2 regions of the Streptomyces sp. NPDC058741 genome follow, and region 1 is predicted to be linked to the other one. Evidence: riboswitches for the same ligand, from Rfam matches in the RefSeq annotation. Region 1 holds a riboswitch; the other holds the start of a gene.
The links. A riboswitch is a leader RNA that binds a small molecule or an ion and turns the genes downstream of it on or off. The one in region 1 is predicted to bind S-adenosylmethionine.
Positions count from the first base shown of each region.

Region 2: another riboswitch for S-adenosylmethionine. It lies ahead of thrC (threonine synthase); the one in region 1 lies ahead of ACFW6P_RS09415 (aminotransferase class V-fold PLP-dependent enzyme).

Region 1 is NZ_JBHYQH010000008.1:124,793-134,661, forward strand. It holds gene ACFW6P_RS09395 (NYN domain-containing protein) at 180-1,529, opposite strand; gene ACFW6P_RS09400 (hypothetical protein) at 1,567-1,806, opposite strand; gene ACFW6P_RS09405 (rhomboid family intramembrane serine protease) at 1,966-2,727, shown strand; gene ACFW6P_RS09410 (Lrp/AsnC family transcriptional regulator) at 2,724-3,005, shown strand; gene ACFW6P_RS09415 (aminotransferase class V-fold PLP-dependent enzyme) at 3,184-4,551, opposite strand; SAM riboswitch class IV at 4,679-4,795, opposite strand; gene trpD (anthranilate phosphoribosyltransferase) at 4,874-5,938, opposite strand; gene ACFW6P_RS09425 (cytochrome bc complex cytochrome b subunit) at 6,076-7,698, opposite strand; gene ACFW6P_RS09430 (Rieske 2Fe-2S domain-containing protein) at 7,695-8,762, opposite strand; gene ACFW6P_RS09435 (c-type cytochrome) at 8,759-9,571, opposite strand; gene ACFW6P_RS09440 (heme-copper oxidase subunit III) at 9,648-9,869, opposite strand, start outside.
Region 2 is NZ_JBHYQH010000006.1:96,075-105,943, reverse strand. It holds gene otsB (trehalose-phosphatase) at 1-244, opposite strand, end outside; gene ACFW6P_RS07170 (trehalose-6-phosphate synthase) at 252-1,640, opposite strand; gene ACFW6P_RS07165 (glucosyl-3-phosphoglycerate synthase) at 1,713-2,657, opposite strand; SAM riboswitch class I at 2,823-2,979, shown strand; gene thrC (threonine synthase) at 2,998-4,281, shown strand; gene ACFW6P_RS07155 (ubiquitin-like small modifier protein 1) at 4,408-4,683, shown strand; gene ACFW6P_RS07150 (cold-shock protein) at 5,131-5,334, shown strand; gene groL (chaperonin GroEL) at 5,724-7,346, shown strand; gene ACFW6P_RS07140 (NADH:flavin oxidoreductase) at 7,492-8,655, shown strand; partial or broken gene ACFW6P_RS07135 (carboxylesterase/lipase family protein) at 8,894-9,247, shown strand; gene ACFW6P_RS07130 (hypothetical protein) at 9,252-9,821, opposite strand.

The DNA of each region.
Region 1 (9,869 bases):
GGCCTGACCCTAGTGACCCTCCTGTGATCAGTTCAAATCCTCAGATGAAAAATCGCGTCACAGGTGGCGAACTTTTTCCCGGGACTCACAGGCGGTGCACCGCACTTGACGCAACGTGGCCCACGGGTCCCATCAATTGGGGCATCCCGCCCGGATGTTGCGCATCGCCCGTAGGGTTCCTAGGCGCGCGAAAGGCGCTTGAGGAGCATCGCGGAAGCCACGGGCCGGGCGCCCGCGCGGGCCACCCCGTCGGCGACCTCGCGGTCGGTGGAGGCCACGATGACCGGGCGGCCCGGGGGTTCGGCGCGCACCAGCTGGCGGATGAGCTCGTCGGCGGTGACGCCCGGCTTGGAGAACAGCACCCGGACACCGCGCGGCGGCGCGAGCAGCACCGGCGCGGCCAGTTCCGCGCCGTCGAAGACGCAGGTCACCTCGGCGCCGCTCTGCGCCGCGAGCTGGGAGAGCTGGCCGAGCAGCCTGAGGCGCTGCTTCTCCAGCGGCATCTGCGGATAGCCGGTCTTGGTCACGTTGTAGCCGTCGACGACCAGATGGGCCTGCGGCAGCGCGAGCAGCTGGTCCAGGACCTGCGGATCGTTCTCGGACAGGGCGCGGGCGGCGATGTCCTTGGGGGACATCCGGCCCGGCTCGACGGCGTCGACGGTCTCGGCGGGCCGGATCGACACCGGCGGCAGGGCCAGCTCGCGGCGGAGCCCCTGGGTGGCGTCCAGCAGGGTGTCCAGCAGCAGTCGTACCCGCATGTCCTCGACGCTGCGGCCCTCGCGCGCAGCCCGGCGGGCGGCCTCCAGGGCGGCCTCGCTCTCGCCCAGCCGGGCCTTCAGGCGACGGGTCTCGCTCTCGGCGGCGGACACCTGGGCCTGGCCCTCGGCGCGGACGGCCTCGATCTCGCCCTGCATCTTGCGCAGGGCCGCCTCGCCGCGCTTGACGTCGCTCTGGGCGGCGCGCAGCTTGCGCTGCAGGGACTCGGTCTCCTTCCTTGTCGATTCCAGCTCCGTGCGCAGCCGCTCGGTCTCGGCGCGGGTGTGGTCGCGGGCCCGGGCGAGCTCGGCGCGCAGCCGCTCCAGCTCGGCCCGGCTCTCCTCGTCGGCGCGCTCGGCGTGGGCCCGCTGGGCCTCCTCGCCGGCGGCCGCCACGAGCTTCACCCAGCCCGGCGGCCGCAGTACGTAGGCCGCGGCCGCCACGTCGAGCGGATCCGCGGCCGGGGGCGGCGAGCCGGAGTCGAGGGCGCCGGTCAGTTCCGGCTGGCCCTCTCTGAGTTTCTCCCCGATGCGCTGGCGGAACAGCGGGTCGGTCTCCAGGGCCGCGGCCATGGCGTTGCCGGCGAACTTGGCGCGGCGGTTCGGGGCGAAGCGGGCGTACTGCCTCAGCTGCGCGGGCAGTTCGCCGACCGTCAGCGAGCCGAAGCCGTCGGAGACGATCTGCACCACCTTGCGGCGCACGCCGTCGGGCAGCGGACGGTCGAGCACCTCGGCGGCGCCGTCGCCCGGCCCCCCGCCCGTGGTCTCCACCATCCGTCACACCCCCATGCCTGTGCGGGCCCGGCTCCGCTCAGGAGCCGGCGCCCGGCCTGTCCACGAGTTCCACCTGGTCCACCGCGTTGCACCAGCGGCAGCGCACCGACTCGATGGTCTCACTGAGCACCTCACGCTCCTCGACCCTGGGCTCTCCGGCCAGGTCGAGATGGACGTACTCGACGACCTTCGACGAGCGGGTCACGTCGAACCGCGTGAGGTTGCCGCAGAGGGTGCAGCGCCACCGCGTCTCGGCGGTCGGGAGGGGAACCGTCATCGTGACCTGTTCTCTTTCCTTCTAGTGTCCGTGACGCCACCGGATTCCCCGGTGCGTGTGGTCCGTAACCCTACGGCCTGCCGGGTCCTCGCCGCCCACGCGTCCACGGCGGCGAGGCGGTCTGCACGGATGCGTCCGGTTACGTCATGCTCTGTGTCCATGATCAGCAAGTGGAGAGCGACGCTCGTCCGGGCCGGCGGATCGGTCGGGGGTGCGACGGCGCCGGTGACGTACACCCTGATCGCCCTGTGCTGCGCGGCCTTCCTGGCCGGACCCGCCTCGGGCCTGAATCCGGCGTACGGCTCGGGCGACGAACTGCTCGGAGCGCAGCGGGCCTACTTCCGCCGCTGGGGCGTGATCCCCGCAGAACTGTTCGACGGCTCCGAGGGGGCGGGCGTCTCCGCCCTCACCCCGGTGACCGCTCTGTTCGTCCACGGCAGCTGGGTGCATCTGCTCGGCAACATGCTCTTCCTCTACGTCTTCGGTGCGATGACCGAGGAGCGGATGGGCCGGGTGCAGTTCACCCTGTTCTACGTCGGCTGCGGCTACCTGGCCCTGCTGGGCTACGCCGTCGCCCACGCGCACTCCGGGCAGTCCCTGGTCGGAGCCTCGGGGGCGATCTCGGCGGTCCTCGGCGCGTTCCTGTACCTGTTCCCCAGGGCCCGGGTGACCAGCCTCCTGCCGTTCCTGTTCTTCCTTCCGGTGCGCTTCCCCGCGTGGATCGTGCTGCCGTTCTGGGCGGCGCTGCAGTGGCTGGCGGCCGGGCGGGCCTCGGACGGGCCGGGCGTGGCCTACCTCGCCCATCTGATCGGGTTCGGCCTGGGCTTCGGCTACGCCTCGGTCCGCTACGGCCGCCCGACCGGCCCCACTAGAGTGAAGGCCGCCCCTGCTCCGGCCCCCGAGGGAGAGAACCAGCCGTGATCACCGCGATCGTCCTCATCAAGACCAGCGTGGACCGGATCCCCGAGATCGCCGAGTCGATCGCGGCGCTGGACAACGTCAGCGAGGTCTTCTCCGTCACCGGCACCTACGACCTGATCGCGATGGTCCGGGTCAAGGAGCACGAGGACCTGGCCGAGGTCATCCCGGGCCGGATCAGCAAGATCCCCGGTGTCGAGGGCACGGACACGCACGTGGCCTTCCGCACGTACTCGCAGCACGACCTGGAGGCGGCGTTCTCGATCGGCCTGGACAACTAGGCCCGCCCCCGAGTGCAGGATCCCGGATGAGGAGTTCTTCGTCCGGGCTTCATGCCGCTGTCCGGGTCGCGTCCGCGGGATCGGGCCCATGGGCATCCACCCGTCGTGTGGCCGCCCTGTCCTCGGTCGTGCTGATCCCGCTCCCGGGCCCCCGTCTGCCCCCGGCGGCCGGAAGGGCTCAGGCGGAGGTGTCCGGCACGCAGCGCCCGTCCTCGGTGCGGTAGGTCCAGCGCGCGCCGTCCGTGACGAGCTCCCGCACGGCCCGCACGAACCGCTCCACGTGCTCGTCGGGGGTGCCCGCGCCGAAGCTGACCCGGATCGCGTTGAGCGACTTCTCACCGGGCCCGGCCTCGGGGGCACCGCACGCGCCCTGCGTCTGCGGGTCGCTGCCGAGCAGCGTGCGCACCAGCGGGTGGGCGCAGAACAGCCCGTCCCGCACGCCGATGCCGTATTCGGCGGACAGGGCGGCGGCGAAGTGGGAGCTGTTCCAGCCCTCGACGACGAAGGAGAGCACCCCCACGCGCGGCACGTCGTCCCCGAACAGCGACAGGAACCGCACCTCGGGCACGTCCGCCAGGCCCTCCCGCACCATGCGGAGCAGCTGCCGCTCCCGGGCGACGAGGGTGTCGAAACCGGCCTCGGTCAGCGCCCTGCAGGCCGAGGCGACGGCGTAGGCGCCGATGACGTTGGGCGACCCGGCCTCGTGACGGGCGGCGCCGTCGTGCCACTCGACGTCCACTCCCCCGTCCGCCCGACGGCCGACCCTGCGGCTCGCGCCGCCGCCCGCGAGGTACGGCTCGGCCTCGCGCAGCCAGTCGGCCCGCCCGGCCAGGACACCGGAGCCGAACGGCGCGTACAGCTTGTGCCCGGAGAAGGCGACCCAGTCGACGTCCAGGTCCGCGACCGACACCGGGTGGTGCGGGGCCAGCTGCGCGGCGTCCAGGACGATCCGCGCACCGTGCGCGTGCGCGGCCGCCGCGAGCTCCCGTACGGGCCACAGCTCGCCGGTGACGTTGGAGGCGCCGGTGACGCAGACCAGGGCCGGCCCGTGGGGGTCCCGGGCGGCGAGGGCGCGCTCCAGGGTCTCGACGGCCCGGCGGGGGCTGTCCGGGGCGTCGAGGAAGGTGACGCGGGCGCCGCGCCAGGGCAGCAGGGAGGCGTGGTGCTCGGTCTCGAACACGAAGACCTGGCAGTCCGCCGGGAGCGCGGCGGCGAGGAGGTTGAGCGAGTCGGTGGTGGACCGGGTGAAGACCACCTGGTCGCCGTCCCGGCAGCCGAGGAACTCGAAGACGGTGCGGCGGGCGTTCTCGAACAGGTCGGTGGAGAGCTGGGACAGGTATCCGGCCCCCCGGTGGACGCTGCCGTAGTAGGGCGCGTAGGCGGCGACGTCGTCCCAGACGCGCTGGAGCGCCGGGGCGCTGGCGGCGTAGTCGAGCGCGGCGTAGGTGACCTCGCCGCCGGTGACGAGCGGCACGGTGACGTCCCGTCCCAGAACGGGCAGCGGGGCACGAACGGACTGGACGGCGGCAGCGGTGGAGACGGACATGGCTGAACTCCCGTGAGGGCGAAGGGTGAAGAGAAGAGAAGGGTGCGGAGGCGGGGCTCTGCGGCCCTAGCGCATTCGCTTGCTCACGGGAGACTCCTCGACGACCAGGACCCCTGGTGTGGCGAGGGGTCCGCGCTTGCCGTGGACCTTGCTGACCACGGCCTGGTCTTCACCCGGGGCACCCCGCCACGGACGGAGGGTTGCCGGACAGTCGGCCGGGGCCTCATGACTGTCACTCATGACCTGGTACAGGAACGTACGGGAAGTGATCGGCGTCCCGCAACCCGGTCCGGATCGCGGGACGCACCTCACGCTGCGGGGGTCACGCGTTGCTGGCGGCCACCCAGCGCTCCAGCACCCGCCTGGCGGCACCGGAGTCGACCGACTCGGCCGCCCGCGCGATCCCGGCGCGGATCTGCTCGGCGAGCGTCCCGGTGCCCGGTTCCAGCGCCACCACGGCGGCCGCCGAGTTCAGCAGGACGGCGTCGCGGACGGGGCCGGTCTCGCCGTCCAGCAGCCGCCGGGCGACCTCCGCGTTGTAGGAGGCGTCCGCTCCCCGCAGGGCCGCCACGGGGACCAGGTCGATGCCCACGTCGCGCGGGTCGAAGGCCTCCTCGGCGACCTTGCCGTCCCGGACGATCCACACGCGGGACGTGGAGGTGGTGGTCAGCTCGTCGAGGCCGTCGTCACCCCGGAAGACCAGGGAGGAGTTGCCGCGCTCGGCGAAGACGGCGGCGACGATCGGCGCCATGCGCGGGTCCGCCACACCGACGGCCTGGGCCCGGACCTTCGCGGGGTTGGTCAGGGGTCCCAGCACGTTGAAGATCGTCCGGATGCCCAACTGCCCGCGCGCCGCGCCCGCGTACCGCATCGACGGGTGGAACTTCGCCGCGAAGCAGAAGGTGATCCCGGCCGCCTCGGCCACCGCGGCCACCCGGTGCGTCGGCAGTTCCAGGTTGACGCCGAGCTTCTCCAGGACGTCGGACGCCCCGGACGCCGAGGACGCCGCGCGGTTGCCGTGCTTGACGACCTTGGCGCCCGTGCCGGCGACGACGATCGCCGACATCGTGGAGATGTTGACGGTCCTGGCGCCGTCGCCGCCCGTGCCGACGATGTCGACGGCCGGGCCGGGCACCTCGATCACGTTGGCGTGCTCGTACATCGCCCGGACGAACCCGGTGATCTCCTCGACGGTCTCCCCCTTGGCGCGCAGTGCCACCACGAACCCGGCGATCTGCGCGTCCGTCGCCTCGCCCCGCATGATCAGGTCCATCGCCCAGGCGGTGTCGTCCGCGGTCAGGTCCCGGCCCTCGAGCAGACCGTTCAGCAGCAGGGGCCAGGAGCGGCCCGCCGCGGTGTCGCCTCCAGCGGGGGTCACAGCGCTCATAAGCCGCTCCAGGGTCAGGCGTCCCGCACCGCGGGACAAGAGTCTCGACGTGGTCCACCCTATCCAGCCCGGGGCAGGGCGAAGGGCCCCGTCCGAACACCGGACGGGGCCCCTCGTGTGGCGTGGCGAAGCAGTGATCAGTGGTGGCCGTGACCGCTCGTGATCTCCCTGTACTCCTCGACGGTCGGCTTCGGGATCTGGGAACCCTCGCCGTAGTAGGCGTCGCTGAGCCTGGCACGCAGCTTCTCGGAGGCCTTCAGCTTGCGCTCGACACCGTTCTCGTCGACCGCCGGGCCGAGCTCGGCCGGCTCGTACTGCTCGTGCGCCGTGAGCGTGTACATCTGCTCCTGGCTGAGCGGCTCGTGCACCTCGATGAACTCACCGTGCGGCAGGCGCTTGATGATGCCCGACTCGCGGCCGTGCAGCACCTTCTCCTTGTCCCGGCGCTGCAGGCCGAGGCAGATCCGCTTGGTGACGATGAACGCGATGACCGGTCCGAGGAAGAAGCCGATCCGGACGAACCAGGTGACCGCGTTGATCGACAGGTGGAAGTGGGTGGCGACGATGTCGTTGCCACCGCCGATCAGCATGATGATGTAGGCGGTGACCCAGGCGACACCGAAGCCGGTGCGCGTCGGGGCGTTGCGCGGCCGGTCCAGGATGTGGTGCTCGCGCTTGTCCCCGGTGATCCACGACTCGATGAACGGGTACAGGGCGATGATCGCGAGGAACACGCCGAAGAGCACCAGCGGGATGAACACGCCCAGGACGAGCGTGTGGCCCCAGAGGTTGATCTCCCAGCCGGGCATGGCCCGGATCAGGCCTTCGGCGAAGCCCATGTACCAGTCGGGCTGGGCACCGGTCGACACCTGGTCGGGCCGGTAGGGGCCCAGGACCCAGATCGGGTTGATGGTGGCGATGCCGGCGAGGGCCGTGATGAAACCGAAGACCAGGAAGAAGAAGCCTCCGGCCTTGGCCATGTAGACCGGCAGCAGCGGCATGCCGACGACGTTCTTGTTGGTCCGGCCGGGGCCCGCGAACTGGGTGTGCTTGTGGTAGAAGACCAGGATCAGGTGGCCGACCACGAGCCCGAGCATGATGCCCGGCAGCAGCAGGATGTGGATCGAGTAGAACCGGGCGACGAAGTCGGTGCCCGGGAACTCCCCGCCGAACAGGAACATCGAGATGTACGTGCCGACGATCGGCACGGACAGGATCGCGCCCTGCGTGAAGCGGACACCGGTGCCGGAGAGCAGGTCGTCCGGGAGCGAGTAGCCGGTGAAACCGGTGAACATGCCCAGGACGAACAGCAGGAAGCCGAACAGCCAGTTGATCTCGCGCGGCTTGCGGAACGCGCCGGTGAAGAAGACGCGCATCATGTGCACGAACATGCCGGCGAGGAAGATGATCGCCGCCCAGTGGTGGATCTGCCGGATGAGCAGACCGCCGCGGACGTCGAAGCTGATGTCCATGGTGGAGGCGAACGCCTCGGACATCAGCTGCCCCTGGAGCGGGACGTAGCTGCCGTGGTACTCCACCTCGTTCATCGACGGGTGGAAGAACAGCGTCAGGTACACACCCGTGAGGATGATGATGATGAAGCTGTAGAGGCAGATCTCACCGAGCATGAAGGACCAGTGGTCCGGGAAGATCTTGCGCATGTTGGCCTTGGCCAGGGAGTAGATCCCCAGGCGGCCGTCGGCCCAGTCGGCGACCCGCTCTCCGGCGGGCGCCTTGCGGCGTGTCTGTGCAGTACTCATCCGCGCTCCCAGAAAGCAGGGCCGACGGGCTCTTCGAAGTCGCCGAGCGCCTCGAGGTAGCCCTCGTCGTTCACGCCGATGCGGAGTTGCGGCAGGGCGTGACCGGCGGGACCGAAGATCACTCGGGCACCGTCGGCGAGGTCGAAGGTGGACTGGTGGCAGGGGCAGAGCACGTGGTGCGTCTGCTGCTCGTACAGGGAGATCGGGCAACCGACGTGGGTGCAGATCTTCGAGTACGCGACGATGCCCTCGTGCGACCACTCGAGCTCGCGCTTGTCCTTGATGTTCTCCGGCTGGATCCGGACGATCATCAGAGCGGCCTTGGCGATCTCGTTCTGGAAGTCGTGGTCGTCCTCCTCCAGGCCCTCGGGCTTGGCGAAGGTCAGCGAACCGACCGCGACGTCGGAGGGGCGCAGCGGCTCGTTGGTGTTCATGTTGACGAGCAGCTTGCCCTTGGACCACAGGGTGTGGCGGAGCTTGGTGCCGGGCAGCGGGCCCAGGTCGCGCAGCAGCACGATCCCGGAGAGCGGCACCAGCGTGAGCGCGCCGAGCATGGTGTTGCGGATCAGCTTGCGGCGGCCGAGCGCCGACTCCTTGGCACCCTGCTTGAAGTCCGCGAAGACCTTCTCGCGGACCTCGGGCTCCGCCTCGATCGGGTGGCGCTCGTCGGCGATCTCCACGTCCGACATCAGGGTGCGGGCCCAGTGGACGGCGCCCGCGCCGATGCAGAACAGCGCGATGCCGAGGGTGAGGCCCAGCGCGAAGTTCAGCGCGCTGATGTGGCCCAGCGGGAAGATGAAGACCGACTTGTCGACGGGGATCGCCACGAACGCGGCGATGAAGGCGACGGCGGCCAGCATCGACACCGTGAACAGCAGGGCGACGGTGCGCTCGGACCGCTTGGCGGCCCGCTCGTCGACGTCCTGGATCCGGTGCTCGTGGGGCGGCAGGCCCGGGTCGGCGAACGGGTGCTTCTCGTCCGCCACGCTCACCACGCCGTGCTCGTCACGGCCTGCGGAGTGCGCGGCGGGCAGGTTCTCTTCTGGAATGTCTTGGCTACTCATGACTTCTTGGCCTTTGCGGTCCGGGCGGCGACCCACACGGCGACGGCGATCAGTCCGCCGAGACCGAAGATCCAGCCGAACAGACCCTCGGCGACCGGCCCGAGACCGCCCAGCTCGAGGCCGCCGGGGCTCTCGGTGTTCTCGCCGTTGACCGCGTCGAGGTACGCGATGATGTCCTTCTTGTTCTTCTCCGACAGCGTGCTGTCGGGGAAGGACGGCATGTTCTGCGGGCCCGTCAGCATGGCCTCGTAGATGTGCTTGGGGTCGACGCCTTCCAGGGAGGGCGCGTACTTGCCGCGCGTGAGGGCGCCGCCCTTGCCGGTGAAGTTGTGGCACTGCGCGCAGTTGGTGCGGTACAGCTCACCGCCCTTGGCGATGTCGGCGCCCTCGGGGCTGTACTGCTCCTCCGACGGAATGGCCGGGCCGGCGCCCAGCGAGGCGATGTACGCCGCGAGCTGGTCGATCTCGGCCTGCGAGTAGATGTTCTTCTTCTTCGGGACCTGCGGGCCCTGGGAGGTGGCGGCCGGCATACGGCCCGTCGCCACCTGGAAGTCGACGGCCGCGGCACCCACACCCACCAGGGACGGCCCGTCGGAGGTGCCCTGACCGCCGGTGCCGTGGCAACTGGCGCAGCCGACCGAGTAGAGCTTCTTGCCCTCCTCGATGGCGAGGGACTGGGCGGATGTGTCGGCCTCGGCCTTGCTCGTGGGTGCGAACACGGCGTACAGCCCCCCGCTGAAGACCAGCGCGAGGATGAGGACGACGAGTGCCGCCATCGGGTGGCGTCGTCGTGCGGAGAGCTTTTTCACGGATTACCCCGGTGTCAGGATCTTCTGCGTCGATGCTTCTGGGTTGCGCGCCCGGGCGGGCGCGTGGAGGGCCCGGCTACTTGATCATGTAGATCGTGGCGAAGAGGCCGATCCAGACGACATCGACGAAGTGCCAGTAGTAGGACACGACGATCGCGGCGGTCGCCTGCTCGTGGGTGAACCTCCGCGCCGCGTAGGTCCGGCCCAGGACCAGCAGGAAGGCGATGAGACCGCCCGTCACGTGCAGGCCGTGGAAGCCGGTGGTCAGGTAGAACACCGAGCCGTACGGGTCGGACGA
Region 2 (9,869 bases), on a different contig from region 1:
CGGCGACCTCGGCGGGCCGGCCGGTGATCACCGCGACGGCGGCGACCTTCGGCGCGAGCGCGGCCAGCGCGCCCACCGCCTCCGGATGGGCCCGGGCCAGCTCCGGGTCGGCCACGATCGGCGCGAGCGTGCCGTCGAAGTCCAGTCCGATCAGAGCCTCGCCGGGCCGGTCGAGGAGCGCGGCGAGACCGTCCCGCCCGGCCTGCGTGACGGGCACGGGCAGCGGCCCGAGGGTGTCGTTCATCGGCCGCTCAGCCCTTCAGCGCGTCGAGTTGGTCCAGGAACCACCGGGCCGGTGGCAGGGCGGTCGCCGCGGCCGCCAGGCGCTTGCTGCGGTCGGCGCGTTCCTCCGGGCGCATCGACAGCGCCTCGTGCAGGGCCGCCGCCGTGCCCGTGACGTCGTACGGGTTGACCGTGAGCGCGTCCTCGCCGAGCTCCTCGTACGCCCCGGCCTCCCGGGACAGCACCAGCGCGCAGCCCGTGTCGGAGACCACCGGGACCTCCTTGGCGACCAGGTTCATGCCGTCGCGGATGGGGTTGACCAGGGCCACGTCGGCCAGCCGGTAGGCGGCCAGCGAGCGGGCGAAGTCGTCCTCGACGTGCAGCAGGACCGGCGTCCAGCCCGGTGTGCCGTACGCGGCGTTGATCTCCCCGGCCAGCCGCTGGACTTCCGCCGTGTAGTCCCGGTACACCGCGAGGTCCTGCCGCGACGGGTAGGCGAAGGCGACGTGCACCACGCGCTCGCGCCACTCGGCGTGGGAGTCGAGGAGGGCGCGGTAGGCCAGCAGGCCGCGCACGATGTTCTTCGACAGCTCGGCGCGGTCGACCCGGACGATGGTGCGCCGGCCCTCGCCGATCTCCTCCCGGAGCACGGCCATCCGCTCCTCGACGTCGGCCCGGTGCGCCCGCTCGCGCAGGAAGTCCGCGTCCGTGCCCAGCCCGTGCACGCCGATCCGCGTGCCGCCGAGCCCGCCCGCGAACCGCTCGGCGCACTCCGTGAACGCGTCCGCCCAGCGCTGGGTGAGGAAGCCCAGCCGGTCCGCGCCGAGCATGCCGCGCAGCACCTGCCCGGCCACGTCGTCCGGCAGCATCCGGAAGTACTCGGGCGGCGCCCACGGCGTGTGCGAGAAATGCCCGATGCGCAGGTCCGGGCGCAGCTCGCGGAGCATGCCCGGCACCAGGGTCAGGTGGTAGTCCTGCACCACGACCGCCGCGCCCTGCGCCGCCTCCTCGGCCAGCGCCTCGGCGAACGCCCGGTTGTACGTCTCGTAGGACGCCCACCGGCGCCGGAACCCGGCGTCGAAGACCGGCTCCAGGGGCGTCTGGTAGAGCATGTGGTGGACGAACCACAGGACCGAGTTCGCGATGCCGTTGTAGGCGTCGGCGTGCACGTCGGCCGGGATGTCCAGCATCCGCACGCCGTCCTCGCCGACGCCCCGGCGGACCGCCTCCCGGTCGCCGTCGGACAGCGCCGAGCAGACCCACAGCGCGTCCGCGTCCGAGCCGATCGCGGACAGTCCCGACACCAGTCCGCCGCCGCCCCGCTTGGCGTCCAGCGAACCGCCCTCACCCACCGTGTAGGAGACCGGACCCCGGTTGGAGGCCACCAGAACCCGTGCAGCACCGTACGTCGAAGCCATAGCCCTCAACCTAGCCCGGCCTGTGAGCGCTCAAACGTACGAACCTGCGGCATCCGGCCGAGAACACCCGGCTCAGGCCGCCCGGCGCTCCTGGTACTCGACGATCTCCACCATCGGCGGACGCTCCTCGGTGTCCACCGAGTACGTCCGCGGTTCGAAGCCGTCACCGCCCCGCTCGAACTGCGTCAGGGACGGCCGGATGAGGTGCCCGCGGGCCAGCCGCAGCTGGGCCGTGCGGTAGATCTCGGCGGCCATCCGGCCCAGTGCCTGCCCGTCCTGGTGCCGGTGCTTGCGCACCCCGACGTCCACCTGGGCCAGGGCGTCCAGGCCCACCAGGTGCAGGGCGTCCACCAGCATCCCCAGCTCGATGCCGTAGCCGACGGGGAACGGCAGCCGCTCCAGCAGCGAGCGGCGGGCCGCGTACTCGCCGCCGAGCGGCTGCACGAAGCCGGCCAGCCGCGGCCAGTGCATGTTGAGCAGCGGGCGGGCCATCAGCTCCGTGACCCGGCCGCCCTGCCCCGAGGCGCCCGCGAGCGGGCGGTCGTACATGCCCTTGACCAGGTCCACGTCCGGCTCGGTGAGCAGCGGGCCCACGATCCCGGAGACGAAGTCGGACGAGAAGTCCCGCAGGTCGGCGTCGACGAAGCAGACGATGTCCCCCCGTGTGGCGAGCAGCGAGCGCCACAGCACCTCGCCCTTGCCGGGCACGGCGGGCAGCCGCGGGAGTATCGCGTCGCGGTGCACCACCGTCGCGCCCGCCGCGGCGGCCACCTCGGAGGTGCGGTCGGTCGATCCCGAGTCCACGACGACCAGCTCGTCGACGAGCGGGACCTGCAGCATCAGGTCGTGGCGGATCACGGCGGCGATGTCGCCGACCGTCTCCTCCTCGTTCAGCGCGGGCAGCACCACGCTGACCGTCTGGCCGGTGCGCTGCTTGGCGGCCAGGATCCGGTGGAGCGGGCGCTCGGTCGCGGACCACGAACGGGTGCCCAGCCAGCGCTCGACTTCTTCCAGCACCGTGGCGGCTCCTTAGCGTTCTCTCGGCGGGACGGACTGTGAGCCATCTCGCGGTTCGGACGACTATCTCAATTGTCCTGGTCGTCGGTTACAGTCTTGAACAACGCGGATGACCATCGCATGTCCGGCACCGACCGGCGTCGTCCGTCGTCGACAACCACATACAGCTCATCCAGAGGGGCAGAGGGAAACGGCCCGATGAAGCCCCGGCAACCCTCCAGTCGGTTCTCGTAGGTCACTGGCGACCACTTCCGCGAGGCTCCCGGCTAGGGAAGGTGCCAAATCCGTCTCACGGCGAGATGCGTCGTGAGGAAGATGAGGAGAAAGGGCCTCGCCTCACATGGCTGTGCAGACTGTCGAAAGCACCACGAACTCCGTCGACCTCGGTCCCGCCGCCGCCCTGAGCTGCCGCGAGTGCGGTCACCGGGTACCCCTCGGACCGGTCTTCGCCTGCGAGGAGTGTTTCGGCCCGCTGGAGATCGCCTACGACTTCTCGTCCTACGGCGCCGAGGAGCTCCGCGAGCGGATCGAGGCGGGCCCCGCGAACATCTGGCGCTACGCCCCGCTGCTGCCCGTCCCGGCCGACGTGGCGGACAAGCCGAACATCAACCCGGGCTGGACCAAGCTCGTCCAGGCCGACAACCTCGCCCGCGAGCTGGGCGTCGAGCCCGGCAAGCTGTTCGTGAAGGACGACTCCGGCAACCCGACGCACTCCTTCAAGGACCGGGTCGTCGCCCAGGCCCTGGAGGCCGCCCGCGCCTTCGGCTTCACCACGCTCTCCTGCTCCTCCACCGGCAACCTCGCCGGCGCCGTCGGCGCCGCCGCGGCCCGCGCCGGCTTCCGCTCCTGCGTCTTCATCCCGCACGACCTGGAGCAGGGCAAGGTCGTCATGGCCGCGGTCTACGGCGGCGAGCTCGTCGGCATCGAGGGCAACTACGACGACGTGAACCGCTTCTGCTCCGAGCTGATCGGCGACCCGGCCGGCGAGGGCTGGGGCTTCGTCAACGTCAACCTGCGGCCGTACTACGCGGAGGGTTCCAAGACGCTCGCCTACGAGATCTGCGAGCAGCTCGGCTGGCGGCTGCCCGACCAGATCGTGGTGCCGATCGCCTCCGGCTCGCAGCTCACGAAGATCGACAAGGGCCTGCAGGAGCTGATCAGGCTCGGCCTGGTCGAGGACAGGCCGTACAAGATCTTCGGTGCGCAGGCCGAGGGCTGCTCCCCGGTGTCCACGGCGTTCAAGGCCGGTCACGACGTGGTCCGCCCCCAGAAGCCGGACACGATCGCCAAGTCCCTGGCGATCGGCAACCCGGCGGACGGGCCGTACGTGCTCGACATCGCGCGGCGCACGGGCGGTGCGGTGGAGGACGTGGACGACGAGCAGGTCGTCGAGGCGATCAGGATCCTGGCCCGCACCGAGGGCGTCTTCGCGGAGACCGCCGGCGGTGTGACGGTGGGCGTGACGAAGAAGCTCGTCGAGAACGGGGTGCTGGACCCGTCGAAGACCACGGTCGTGCTCAACACCGGGGACGGTCTGAAGACGCTGGACGCGGTGGCCGGGACCGGTCTCACCGCGACCATTCGGCCCAGCCTGGAGTCGTTCCGGGACGCCGGACTCGTCTGATCGCTGTTCGCCGCGGGCGGGTGGGGGCTGGTCGCGCCCACGCGGCGGAGCCGCATATCGACACAGCCCCGCGCCCCCGAGGGCGCGCCCCAGCCGTTGCCCAAGAAGAACCGGAGGACATGTCCGATGAGCGTCACCGTTCGCATCCCCACCATCCTGCGCACCTACACCGGTGGGCAGGCCGAGGTCGCCGCCGACGGGGCGACCCTCGGTGAGGTGATCGCCGACCTCGAGAAGAACCACACCGGGATCGCCGCCCGGGTGCTCGACGACCAGGGCAAGCTGCGCCGGTTCGTCAACGTCTACGTCAACGACGACGACGTGCGCTTCGAGCAGGGGCTGGAGACCGCCACGCCGGACGGTGCCGGAGTGTCGATCATCCCGGCCGTCGCCGGCGGCTGAACCGGCTCCGCCGGGCCGATTGTTGCCTTCAGTGACACCGGTCACCGGGAGTGCGGCGAATTGCCCCCTCCGTGAGAGAAGCGGAGGGGGCAATTCTGCGTGATTGAGCGCGGTAGAGTTGGGGAACGCGTTCCCGGTCCATCGATCGGAACCCTGAATTCCTGCCGCATGCCCGACAAGATGTAGCCAAAGTGTGCGCGTCTTTCGCGGCTTTTGCTCCCTTTGTGTGGCCCGACTTGACCCGAATTCAGGCGAATTCTCCCCACATTCCGGACCCCTCACGTCCAGATTTCTCGTCCGATTGACCTGTTGCAGACGGCAGTTGGGCAGATACATTCAGCCGCGGTCGACGCGTTCCGGCGCACGCCCCCAACCGTGGGGGGTGAGGTCTGACCCGGGTCCGCGAAGTGTGGATCTGTGCAAGGGCCAGTAATAGGGGAGTTAGGCATGGCTCAGGGCACCGTCAAGTGGTTCAACGCGGAGAAGGGGTACGGCTTCATCGCGGTCGACGGTGGTGCGGATGTTTTCGTCCACTACAGCGCGATCCAGATGGACGGCTACCGCACCCTGGAAGAGGGCCAGCGGGTAGAGTTCGAAATCTCGCAGGGCCAGAAGGGCCCGCAGGCCGACATGGTTCGCGTCACTGCCTGAACGCGCACCACGACCAACGCACCAGCGACCGGTCTTGTCCGAAGGGCCCGCACCCCCCGGGGTGCGGGCCCTTCGGCCTGTCCGGATGGCCCGCCGGGCCGTGTTCGCGGCGGGCTGACGCCCCCGCCGGATCCCCCGAGGCGCTTGCGCCCGCCCGTCACCCGGCCACCACTCCTCGACGAGCCCGCTGCGCGGGCGCACCTTGCACTCTGAGGGGTCGAGTGCTAATCATTGCGTTAGCACTCTGAAGGTGAGAGTGACAACGTAAGGACCGGGTCGGTGAGGCCCGCGGACCGGATGGGGCAAGGAACCAACCGGTCGGGGCCGTCCGTCGCGGGCGCGGGCGCGGTCCGAAGTAATCACCCCCAGTCCTGGAGGGACCACTTCACATGGCCAAGATCATCGCGTTCGACGAGGAGGCGCGGCGCGGCCTCGAGCGCGGCATGAACCAGCTCGCGGACGCCGTCAAGGTGACGCTCGGCCCCAAGGGCCGCAACGTCGTCCTCGAGAAGAAGTGGGGCGCGCCCACGATCACCAACGATGGTGTCTCCATCGCCAAGGAGATCGAGCTCGAGGACCCGTACGAGAAGATCGGCGCCGAGCTGGTCAAGGAAGTCGCCAAGAAGACGGACGACGTCGCCGGTGACGGTACGACCACCGCGACCGTCCTCGCCCAGGCCCTGGTGCGCGAGGGTCTGCGCAACGTGGCCGCCGGCGCCAACCCGATGGCCCTGAAGCGCGGTATCGAGCGCGCCGTCGAGGCCGTCTCCGCCGCCCTGCTGGAGCAGGCGAAGGACGTCGAGACCAAGGAGCAGATCGCCTCCACGGCCTCCATCTCCGCCGCCGACACCCAGATCGGCGAGCTCATCGCCGAGGCGATGGACAAGGTCGGCAAGGAAGGCGTCATCACCGTCGAGGAGTCCCAGACCTTCGGTCTGGAGCTGGAGCTCACCGAGGGTATGCGCTTCGACAAGGGCTACATCTCGGCGTACTTCGCCACCGACATGGAGCGTATGGAGGCCGTCCTCGACGACCCGTACATCCTGATCGCGAACTCCAAGATCTCGAACGTCAAGGACCTGCTCCCGCTCCTGGAGAAGGTCATGCAGTCGGGCAAGCCGCTGCTGATCATCGCCGAGGACGTCGAGGGCGAGGCCCTGTCGACCCTGGTCGTCAACAAGATCCGCGGCACCTTCAAGTCCGTCGCCGTCAAGGCCCCGGGCTTCGGTGACCGCCGCAAGGCGATGCTGCAGGACATCGGCATCCTCACCGGCGGCGAGGTGATCTCCGAGGAGGTCGGCCTCAAGCTGGAGAACGCCACGCTGGACCTCCTGGGCAAGGCCCGCAAGGTCGTCATCACCAAGGACGAGACCACCATCGTCGACGGTGCCGGCTCCGCCGAGCAGGTCCAGGGCCGGGTCAACCAGATCCGCGCCGAGATCGAGAACAGCGACTCGGACTACGACCGCGAGAAGCTGCAGGAGCGCCTGGCGAAGCTCGCCGGCGGTGTCGCGGTCATCAAGGCCGGTGCCGCCACCGAGGTGGAGCTCAAGGAGCGCAAGCACCGCATCGAGGACGCCGTGCGCAACGCCAAGGCGGCCGTCGAGGAGGGCATCGTCGCCGGTGGTGGCGTGGCCCTGCTGCAGGCCTCCCAGGTCTTCGAGAAGCTGGAGCTCGACGGTGACGAGGCGACCGGCGCCAACGCCGTGAAGCTCGCGCTGGAGGCCCCGCTGAAGCAGATCGCCGTCAACGGTGGTCTCGAGGGCGGCGTCGTCGTGGAGAAGGTCCGCAACCTCCAGGTCGGCCACGGCCTGAACGCCGCGACCGGTGAGTACGTCGACATGATCGCCGAGGGCATCATCGACCCGGCGAAGGTGACCCGTTCCGCGCTGCAGAACGCCGCCTCCATCGCCGCGCTGTTCCTCACCACCGAGGCCGTCATCGCCGACAAGCCGGAGAAGGCCGCCGCGCCCGCCGGCGGCGGCATGCCGGGCGGTGACATGGACTTCTGATCGACCTGACGGTTGATCGACGTCCTTGCCGAGGGCGACACTCCCTGTTCCGACAGGGGGTGCCGCCCTCGGGCGTGTCCGGGATCACAGCGCGGGGCGGGATGGAGGGCACGGGACGGGTGGTTGCAGCGGATGAACCATGCGTATGCACATACTGTCCGGTATCCGAAGGAGCCTCTCCGTGACTGTCGCCGCCTCCGCCTCCCGCGCCGCCGAGATCCTGTCCCGCCCCGTGTCGCTGGGCGGTCTGACCGTCCCCAACCGGATCGCGATGGCGCCGATGACGCGCATGTTCTCCCCGGGCGGCATCCCCGGTGAGGACGTCCTCTCCTACTACGCGCGCCGCGCCGCCGCCGGAGTCGGACTGATCGTCACCGAGGGCACCTACGTCGGCCACGAGTCGGCCGGGCAGAGCGACCGCGTGCCGCGGTTCCACGGCGAGGAGCAGCTCGCGGGCTGGGCGAAGGTCGCCGAGGCGGTGCACGCCGCGGGCGGCACGATCGTGCCGCAGCTGTGGCACATCGGCATGGTCCGCAAGCAGGGCGAGCCGCCCGTCGCCGACGCCCCGGCCGTCGGCCCCTCCGGACTGCGCATCGGCGCCGACGAGCCCACCGGCACGGCCATGACGCGCACCGACATCGACGCCGTCGTCGGCGCGTTCGCCGAGGCCGCCGCCGCCGCCGAGCGGATCGGCTTCGACGGCGTGGAGATCCACGGCGCCCACGGCTACCTGCTCGACCAGTTCCTGTGGGAGGGCACCAACCGCCGCACCGACGCCTACGGCGGCGACCTCGTCGCCCGCACCAGGTTCTCGGCGGAGATCGTCGCGGCCGTCCGCGAGAGCGTCTCCCCGGACTTCCCCGTCATCTTCCGCTACTCGCAGTGGAAGCAGGAGGCCTACGACGCCCGCCTCGCCGAGACGCCCGAGGAGCTCGAGGCCCTGCTGACCCCGCTGGCCGCCGCCGGCGTCGACGCCTTCCACGCCTCCACCCGCCGCTACTGGGTCCCCGAGTTCGACGACTCCGACCTGAACCTGGCCGGCTGGACCAAGAAGCTCACCGGCAAGCCCGCCATCACCGTCGGCTCGGTCGGCCTGAACGGCGGCGACTTCCTCAAGTCCTTCCAGGGCCAGGGCGCCGAGGTGGGCGACCTCGACAACCTGCTCGACCGCCTGGAGCGCGACGAGTTCGACATGGTCGCCGTCGGCCGTGCCCTGCTGCAGGACCCGGAGTGGGCCCGCAAGGTGCTGGCCGGCCGCCTCGACGAACTGGCGCCCTACGACGCGGCGTCGCTGAAGACCCTCAGCTGACCCCGCACCCACGCCGCTCACGTCGGTCGCCGAGACTGAACAGGCTCTGCAGTCACGGCACTTCGTGAGGAGACCCAGATGACGACGACCGAGCCCCGCCCCTCGGCGGACGGCCCCTCCGAGCAGCCCGGGCCGGTGGTGCGCACCACCTCCGGCGCGGTGCGCGGACGCCGGGAGGAGGGGCTCGCCGTCTTCCCCGGCATCCCCTTCGCCGCGCCCCCCCTTGGACGAGAACCGTGGCGGAGACGCCCACGTCTACGAGCTGACCTGACCGGCGCCGGGCGACGGCGGTGCGCTGGGCGCCGGCCACGCCCTGGACGTCCCGCTGCTGTTCGGCACGTTCGGGGCCGGCCTGGGCGCCCTGCTGTTCGCGGGCGCGGAGCCGTCCGCCGAGGCCCTGGCACTGGCGTCCCGCTTCCGCTCCTCCTGGACGGCGTTCGCCCGCACCGGCGACCCCGGCTGGCCGGCGTACGACGCCGGGGAGCGGCTGGTGCAGGTGCTGGACGCGGAGCCGGTGGTCACGCCCTGCCCGGAGGAGGCCTCGCGGCGCCTGTGGGAGGGCCACGACTTCCTGCCGCTGCCCCTGCTGTAGGCGCCTACAGGTTCCCCATGGGCTCGATGTCGACCCGCAGCGGCGTGCCCCACACCCGCAGCACCTCGTAGTCCGTGAACTCGTGCACCAGCCGGTACGCCATGGCGGCCCGGGGCGCGCGGCGCTGGGCGGCGATGTACAGCTCGGCCTCGCGGCGGTCCCGGCGCGGGGTGCCGCACAGCTGCCAGGACTGGCCGTTCCACAGCTCCGGCAGCCAGCGCTGCTGGGGCTGGGGGCGGTCGCCGCGCACGCCGTAGCGGGACTGGACGGGCTCGCCTGCCTGCGGCTGGAGCGGGGCGGGCCCGAACTCGTCCCGCCGGGCGGACCGGCGCCGGGTCTCGCACAGCAGGCACAGGTCGGGCGCGCTCTTGTCGACGGGGCCGTTCGGATGCTCGGGGCAGCGTGTCGTGGGCTTGACGGCCGTGACGCTCTCCTCCAGCAGGTCCAGAGCCCGCCGCAGGTCGGCCTTCACCTCGTGCAGTTTGGCGTCCGGGGTGTCGGCGGTGAGGGCTTCCCCGTGCTCACCGAGCAGACGGAGGGCACGGCCGAGGGCGGTCAGCTGGGCGTGGTTCATGGGGCCATTGTCGTAGCGGGGGCGGAGGAACAGGCCGGGCGGAACGCG